DNA from 2 places in the Ureibacillus sp. FSL W8-0352 genome. Region 2 is predicted to be linked to the other one. Evidence: riboswitches for the same ligand, from Rfam matches in the RefSeq annotation. Region 2 holds a riboswitch; the other holds the start of a gene.

Region 1 (3,976 bases), 200 kb from region 2:
AGCATATGAGTTGGATTATGGTATTCGCGTACGCAGAAAATAGGCGGTGTTTTTGTGAAAAATATTATTGTAGGGTTATTATTATCTCTTCAATTTTTTACTTCTTTCCCCATTCGGAAGACACTTCCAATGAATAATAAAACTGTTACAGCGATGTTTGGCACAATGCCTTTCATTAGCTTCTTTATGGGGGTAATCGTTGTACTTGTCATTCTACTGAATGATGTTTATTTCAATTTTACTCCACTTTTCTTAGCAATTATCATTGTCATTATCAATATTATGATGACGGGTGGGTTGCATCTCGATGGTTGGATCGATTTAAGCGATGCTTATTTTTCTTATAGAGATAAAGAAAAACGACTAGAAATATTAAGCGATTCCCGTATTGGAGCTTTTGGTGCTATTAATCTAGTGCTCATTGTTCTACTAAAAATCGGCATATTTTATGAGTATTTACATCAGCGCCCAACAAACTTTTATTTATTTTTTATCATCATACCTGTCTTATGTCGATTAGCAATATTGATTTATTTCAATCTGTCAGTAAATGTGAAGGAATCTGGATTGGCAGCCTACTTTAAAAAACATGTGAAGGCAAAATCGTTATGGATTTATATTGCGTGTTATATATTCATTATCCTCATAACAGGTTTTGTGTTAAATGAATATAAACTATTTGTTTTAACATTTAGCATGTTTGTGATGACTTGGATTTATCGGCATTGGACATATCGCCATTTTGGCGGAATGACGGGAGACTTGCTAGGTGCTTTATATGAAGGGATGGAATTGGCATTATGGGGAATGCTGTTACTGTTCATTTAATTCGGCATGAAAAAACGAAAGCGAATTTAGAGCGAAAATATATTGGATGGACGAATGAATCGATATACATACAAACAGCAAATTGTCAAGTACCGATTCATACTAAGGATGTATTTGGCAGTGACTTAAAGCGCTGCATAGAAACAGCGCAACTTTATTTCCCCGAGGCAAAATACCATCCTTTTTTTCAATTAAGGGAATTACATTTTGGAGATTTTGAAATGAAAACTTATGATGAATTAAAAGATAATCCAGCGTATCGGCAGTGGATTGATTCACCAGAGAAAGCTGCGCCACCAAATGGTGAATCTTTTGTTTCGTTTAAAGAACGGATTTTAAATTGTTTTCATCAAATCGTGAGCTGTGGTGGAGAATATGTGTTTGTCGTCCACGGTGGTGTCATTCGTGTTATCCTATCGAAATTTCAAAAAGAGAAAAGTTTTCAAGATGTTAATGCACAGCATCGGATGATTTATACCCTATGTTGGGACGATATTGAATCTTTGAAAGGGGGAAGAGAATGCAATCAGTTATTGGAGGCGCCTATAATGGTAAACGAAAATTTGTAAGTAACATGTTAAAAGAAATAGGTGCGAATCGCTGTTATTTTTATGAAGGCGAAATACCGGAAGGCCCTTTTACAAAAGATGAATACGTTATTATAGGTAGTTTTGAAAAAATGATTTTGCTCGTCCCGGATTTATCGGAAGATGAAATCGTATCACAAATAATGGGGAAATTAATGAATTTAGATTATAAGACAAACCTAATTTGTATTTGTACGGATATCGGACGTGGAATAGTGCCGCTTTCAAAAGAGGATCGTCATTTGAGAGATACTTGTGGTAGATTGTATCAACAACTTTTTGAGAAAAGTGAGAAAGTCATTCGCGTTTGGTATGGTATTCCTGAGATATTAAAAGAGGAAAATTAACCAACCGTTCTTAAGTTCTACGTATCGAGTGAATGATTTTAGTAGATACTGTATCATTTACCAAATAAGCTTGTAATTAACAATACTACATGTTACAATGAAACACGAAAACACAATATATAGCATTTCGTTTATTAGGTTCTACTATATATAGTAGATTAAAAGGGAAGTCAGTGAAAATCTGACGCTGTCCCCGCAACTGTAATTGCTGACGAAAAGTTCAAATCCACTGTACAAATTTGTATGGGAAGGGAACTTGGAGGATGAAGCATAAGCCAGGAGACCTGCCTAATAAACGTGAATTGCTCATTTCTTCGGGGGCTAGGAAATGGAAGCAAGACGGTCCATTTCCTAGTACCTGACTGTTTCCATTTCAAAGCCATACCGAAAAAGGTATGGCTTTTTTATTTTCATAAAAGAATGGTAGAAAGGGAGAAGGAAATGAAATTATATTCAAAAAAAGTTTGCCCAAAATGTTTGTTGATGAAATACGAATTAAATCAACTTGGTTATGAAGGGAAATATGAAGAAATTTTGATTGATCACAATGAAGAAGCGAAAGAAAAATTATTGAATGCTGGATTCCTTTCTGTCCCTGTAATCGAAATCGATGGAGAGCTAATGGATAACATAGAAAATATAAAAAAATTCATTAGCAGGATCACAGTATGATTGCTTATGCTTCTCGAACGGGCAACGTGCGTTTTATCGTTCATCAATTAGAATTACCCCACATTGAAATTCGCGATGATCTTATTTTGAATGAACCCTTCTTATTGTTCACCTATACCGATGGATTAGGCGAAGTACCACGAAACGTGGAAACGTTTTTACAACATAATGTTCGTTTCTGTAAGGGTGTTATTGCAAGTGGGAACTCGAATTTCGGCCATGCTTATTTTTGCCGTTCTGCTCATTTGATTAACGAAAGGTACGGAATTCCCATTGTTCAAAAGATAGAATTACGCGGATTTCAGAAAAATTATGATGCCATAATTGATTATTATAACAGAGTAATTCAAAAGGAGATTTAGTGATGAAAAGCTATTTAACTTTGAATAATGAAATTTTGAATCACTACCACCAAACAGGAAAAATTGATTTAGAGAAAGATCGAGAGGCTACTCGTCAATATTTTATCGAACATGTTAATCAGAAAATGCGGAAGTTTTCTAGTTTGGAAGAAAAGATTCGCTTTTTCATTGAAGAAGGATATTATGAGAAAGAATTTTTACAAAAATATTCTTTCGAATTTATAAATAAAATTTTTGACATTGCGTATTCTTATCGTTTTCGATTTCAAACATTTATGAGCGCGAGCAAATTTTTTGAAAGTTACGCAATGAAAAGTCGAGATGGAAAAGAAATTTTAGAAACTTATGAGGATCGGATGAGCATTATCGCCTTATATTTAGCGAATGGTGATGAATTGTTGGCAGAAAAAGCAATTCGTGCGATGATGGAGGCTTTTCAACCAGCAACACCAACCACACTGAATAGCGGTAAAAAAGCGCGTGGGGAATTGGTAAGTTGTTTTAAATTATCCATGGATGATTCGATGAATAGCATTGCAGAAAACCTCGGTTATTGTTTAGAACTCTCAAGGCTTGGCGGAGGGGTAGGGGTAAATTTAACGGATTTAAGACCTTTGGGTGATCCGATAAAAGGTATCGCCAATCGGGCAAGCGGTGTTATGCCCGTTGCAAAATTATTAGAAAATGCCTTTTCTTATTCCAATCAATTAGGACAACGGAATGGTTCAGGTGTTGCTTATTTAAATATTTTCCACGCGGATATTGAAGAATTTATTTCTTCTAAGAAGCCGAATGCCGACGAAAAAATTCGGTTACAAACTTTATCGACTGGTGTCATTATTCCAGATATATTTTTTGAACTGATGAAAAAAGATGAAGATATCGTTCTTTTTAGTCCTTATGATATTTATCGAGAATACGGAAAAAGAATGTCTGAAATAAGCATAACGGAAATGTACGGGGAGTTGTTGAACAACCCAAATATACGAAAGTTAAAGCAAATCAATGCTAGAAAACTATATACGGAAATCAAAAAGAGCCAATTCGAATCCGGATATCCTTTTGAAATATTTGATGATAATGTAAATAAACAACATCCACTAAAAAAACTTGGAAGAGTCAAAATGTCCAACCTCTGTACTGAAATTTTACAAGTTCAACAAACGAGCATCATTAATGA
Region 2 (3,976 bases):
TTAACAATTCTTTTTTTGAATAGGATAATGGTTGTCCTTTAAAATAAATTGTTCCGGAGGTTGGTTTTAATAAACCATTTAAATGCAATATTAAAGTGGATTTCCCTGCTCCATTACTACCTAACAAAGCAATTTTTTTTCCTTGATCAATTTGTAAATTTATTTTTTGTAAAGCTTCTGTTCCATCTTCATAGGTATAAGAAACTTCTTTCAATTCAAACAAAGGAGTATTCATTTTAACCAACTCTCCCAACGGTGAAATAAAAGACGATAATGAACAAATTCACTAACAACGTAAATATCCAACTACTTGTTGAAAAATGAAGTTCTCTTGAAATGACTGCTGAATATCCATCTACACTTCTTGCATTTATCGCATTATTTAAGTCTTTCATTTCTTGAAATACCTTAATAAACAAAGCACTGATTATAAGTCCAATTGATTTGATAGAATTTAATAAAGAACTGTGACCTAACCTTGCTATTTGTGCAAGATAGATTGTCCTGCTGGAATCAAGAAATATATATATAAATCGATACATTAATGCAATTAAATCCAATAAAGTAGTTGGTACTTTACAACACCTTAATCCATATAGAAAATCTTGAATCGTCGTAGATAAAATTAAAAAATACAAACAACTAATACTCGATAAAGCAACAACAAATAGCATCAATGCCTTTTCAACACTCGTTATCGAAATTGAAATCGTGACGGGACCAATAATAGATTGAAAAATGGCACCTTCTATAGGGTTAGTTGAAAAATTGAGTAAAATGACTAGTATACTTGAAATTAGAAATACCACTGGAATAAGCAATAACTTCAAATATAGACGAATCGGAACTTTTCCGATTATTAAAGTAATAACTGTCATGATGCAAAATATGAATATGGATGTAAGAACATTTTGAAATACGATATTCAATATTAATGGAATAAGAGCAAATCCCATTTTTTCGATTGGGTGTTTATTTCTTAAAGGTGATTGATAAGCGAAATATTCTAACATTCTCATTTCTGTATCTCTGCATTTCCGCCCCTATTCCGGCCTCGCATATATCCTATAAAGTAACCAATGAACCCTGCACCGATTGCTCCTTGTAGTACGAATAATAAACTTTCTATTTCACCACTAGGAGGCTCCCAAATACTTGAAAACCATGGTTCATAGGATTGGTTCAGTGCTGTAATTAATTCTTCCGCTTCTCCGTCTGCACCACCATATTCTGCATCTCCGTTAAAAATCAGCGGGACAATCATTAAAAAAATGATCAAAATTAATAAAAGCATATTCTTTTTTAACATCTTACTTCACCTCCTGAGGTTTCTTTAGTACTTGAAGTAACTTTAATTCTCTTTCGTTGTATTTCAATAAGAAATTCATCACCATTACTGAAATCAATCCTTCAATAATTGCTAATGGTACCTGTGTAACAGCGAATACGCCAGCAAACTTTACAAATGAAGCGAAAATTCCACCAACTTCAGATGGAAAGGCTAGTGCAAGTTGAATAGATGTAATGACATATGTACCTAAATCTGCCAATGTTGCTGCTGAGAAAACTGCTAGAGTAAAGGGCAAACCGATCCTATTGAAGCCTTTAAATACTCCATAGGCGATAAAAGGTCCAGCAATCGCCATCGAAAACGCATTGGCGCCAAGCGTTGTTAAACCTCCATGGGCTAATTAATAATGATTGGAATAATAACACGATGGTACCTAAAACACTCATTACAAATGGTCCAAATAATACGGTTCCTAACCCAACACCCGTAGGATGAGAACAACTTCCAGTAACCGAAGGAATTTTTAATGCGGATAATACAAAAGTGAATGCACCCGATAAACCTAGTAATAACTTCGTCTCAGCATTTCTCTTTACTAAACTACTCATTTTCTTTAATCCAATGATTAAAAAAGGGAATGTAAGGAGCCACCAAAATATTGCCCACTTGATTGGTAAAAAACCTTCCATGATATGCATAGCAAAAGCTGTATTAGGAATGATTAATAATACTGCTAGAAAGTAAAGTATTTTGATTGAGACTTTCATAAAATTCCTCCTAAAATGAAAATTTGAAAATAAAAAAACACTGCCAAATTAGCAGTGTCCCACAATAAGACATAATAATCCAATCATGCCTATTCGTGTACCTATCCTCGTAGGACACTACCATCCACTCCATACGGCAGGTCTCCTGGCTTAGAGTCATCGCTACAAAATCGCCTTCCCGTTTGCACAGTGGCATTTGATTTTGAGCTCCTCTTCACAGTGGCGGGACCGCACTAGATTCTCACTAGTTTCCCTTTTAAGCTAATTTTCATTAGCACCGTATAGATTATTCAGTTGTTGAAATTTAGTTGAATTGTAGCATATTGTTTGAAAAATTTCTATATCTTTCTATAAATAAGACAAAATAATTACTAAATTCATATAATATTCATTACCTTTTGATATGAAATATTGTTAGAACCAATTTGAATTTTTGGAAAAATCGAAGTACAAACTGGGATTAGCTTGTGCTTCTAATGGTACGTAATTGGAAATTTTCACAATTATAGCGGAATATTTCCGTGTTTTTTCTTAGGTCTTGATTCTTCTTTATTTTCAAGCATTTCTAATCCTTGAATTAACTTAATGCGAGTTTCTCTTGGATCGATTACATCATCAACCATTCCAAGTGAAGCAGCAACATATGGATTAGCAAATTTTTCTTTATATTCCTCAATTTTTGCTTGGCGTGTAGCTTCCGGATCTTCTGAATTTGCAATTTCGTTCGCAAAGATGATGTTAGCAGCTCCAGCAGCACCCATTACGGCTATCTCTGCATTTGGCCAAGCGAATACTAAATCTGCACCAATGGCTTTTGAATTTAGCGCAACGTATGCTCCACCATATGCTTTTCGTAAAATGACTGTAATTTTTGGAACGGTTGCTTCAGAATAAGCATATAAGATTTTAGCACCGTGACGAATGATACCGCCATGTTCCTGTTTAACGCCAGGGAAGAATCCTGATACGTCTTCAAATGTAATGATTGGAATATTGAATGCATCACAAGTGCGAATGAAACGGGCAGCTTTATCGGATGAGTCAATATCAAGACCACCTGCTAAGGCCTTTGGTTGGTTACAAACTAATCCAACAGATTGTCCAGCAATACGAGCAAATCCTACAACAATGTTTTTCGCAAATTCAGAATGGACTTCCATGAAGGAACCTTCATCCACCACTTGTTCAATGACTTTACGAACATCGTAAGGACGTGTAGGTTCAATTGGAACAACGTCAATTAATTCAGGACGCCAATCGTCTCCTTCAGGGCGTGGTAATTTTGGTGCTTTTTCTTTATTACTTTGTGGTAAATAGCTTAATAATCTCTTAATTTGTTCAATCGCTTCTTCTTCAGAAGGGGCGCGGAAATGAGCGTTACCGCTGATTGTGTTATGCACTTTTGAACCGCCTAAATCTTCTGATGAAATTTTTTCTCCTGTAACCGCTTCAATTACTTTCGGACCAGTAATGAACATTTGGGATGTTTTATCCACCATTAAAATAAAGTCTGTAATTGCTGGAGAATATACAGCACCGCCAGCACATGGACCCATAATCACCGAAATTTGTGGAATAACCCCAGAATAAATCGAGTTGCGATAGAAGATGTGGCCATAACCGTCTAATGATAATACTCCTTCTTGAATACGGGCACCGCCAGAGTCATTGATGCCGATGAATGGCGCTCCATTTTTTGCAGCCAAATCCATCACTGCAGCAATTTTTTTCGCGTGCATTTCTCCTAATGCACCGCCGAATACTGTGAAATCTTGAGCAAATAAATAAACAGGACGGCCATTCACTTTACCGTATCCAGTCACAACACCGTCACCAGGGCCATTTTGTTCACCCATGCCGAAATCTGTTACTCTATGTTTAATAAATGGATTTATTTCAACGAAAGTGCCTTCATCTA

What was found. Region 2 has a riboswitch for cobalamin ahead of NST98_RS03250 (energy-coupling factor ABC transporter permease). Riboswitches for the same ligand answer to the same signal wherever they lie in the genome.
Region 1: it holds a riboswitch for cobalamin, as region 2 does, so the genes downstream of both, NST98_RS04230 (glutaredoxin family protein) here and NST98_RS03250 (energy-coupling factor ABC transporter permease) in region 2, are expected to answer to the same signal.

Annotation. Positions count from the first base shown of each region.
Region 1 is NZ_JBBOQT010000001.1:836,593-840,568, reverse strand. It holds gene NST98_RS04250 (bifunctional adenosylcobinamide kinase/adenosylcobinamide-phosphate guanylyltransferase) at 1-43, shown strand, start outside; gene cobS (adenosylcobinamide-GDP ribazoletransferase) at 55-828, shown strand; gene NST98_RS04240 (histidine phosphatase family protein) at 801-1,397, shown strand; gene NST98_RS04235 (bifunctional adenosylcobinamide kinase/adenosylcobinamide-phosphate guanylyltransferase) at 1,349-1,762, shown strand; cobalamin riboswitch at 1,882-2,068, shown strand; gene NST98_RS04230 (glutaredoxin family protein) at 2,204-2,434, shown strand; gene nrdI (class Ib ribonucleoside-diphosphate reductase assembly flavoprotein NrdI) at 2,431-2,796, shown strand; gene nrdE (class 1b ribonucleoside-diphosphate reductase subunit alpha) at 2,799-3,976, shown strand, end outside.
Region 2 is NZ_JBBOQT010000001.1:635,264-639,239, reverse strand. It holds gene NST98_RS03265 (energy-coupling factor ABC transporter ATP-binding protein) at 1-235, opposite strand, end outside; gene cbiQ (cobalt ECF transporter T component CbiQ) at 237-1,019, opposite strand; gene NST98_RS03255 (energy-coupling factor ABC transporter substrate-binding protein) at 1,016-1,309, opposite strand; partial or broken gene NST98_RS03250 (energy-coupling factor ABC transporter permease) at 1,311-2,058, opposite strand; cobalamin riboswitch at 2,177-2,355, opposite strand; gene NST98_RS03245 (acyl-CoA carboxylase subunit beta) at 2,562-3,976, opposite strand, start outside.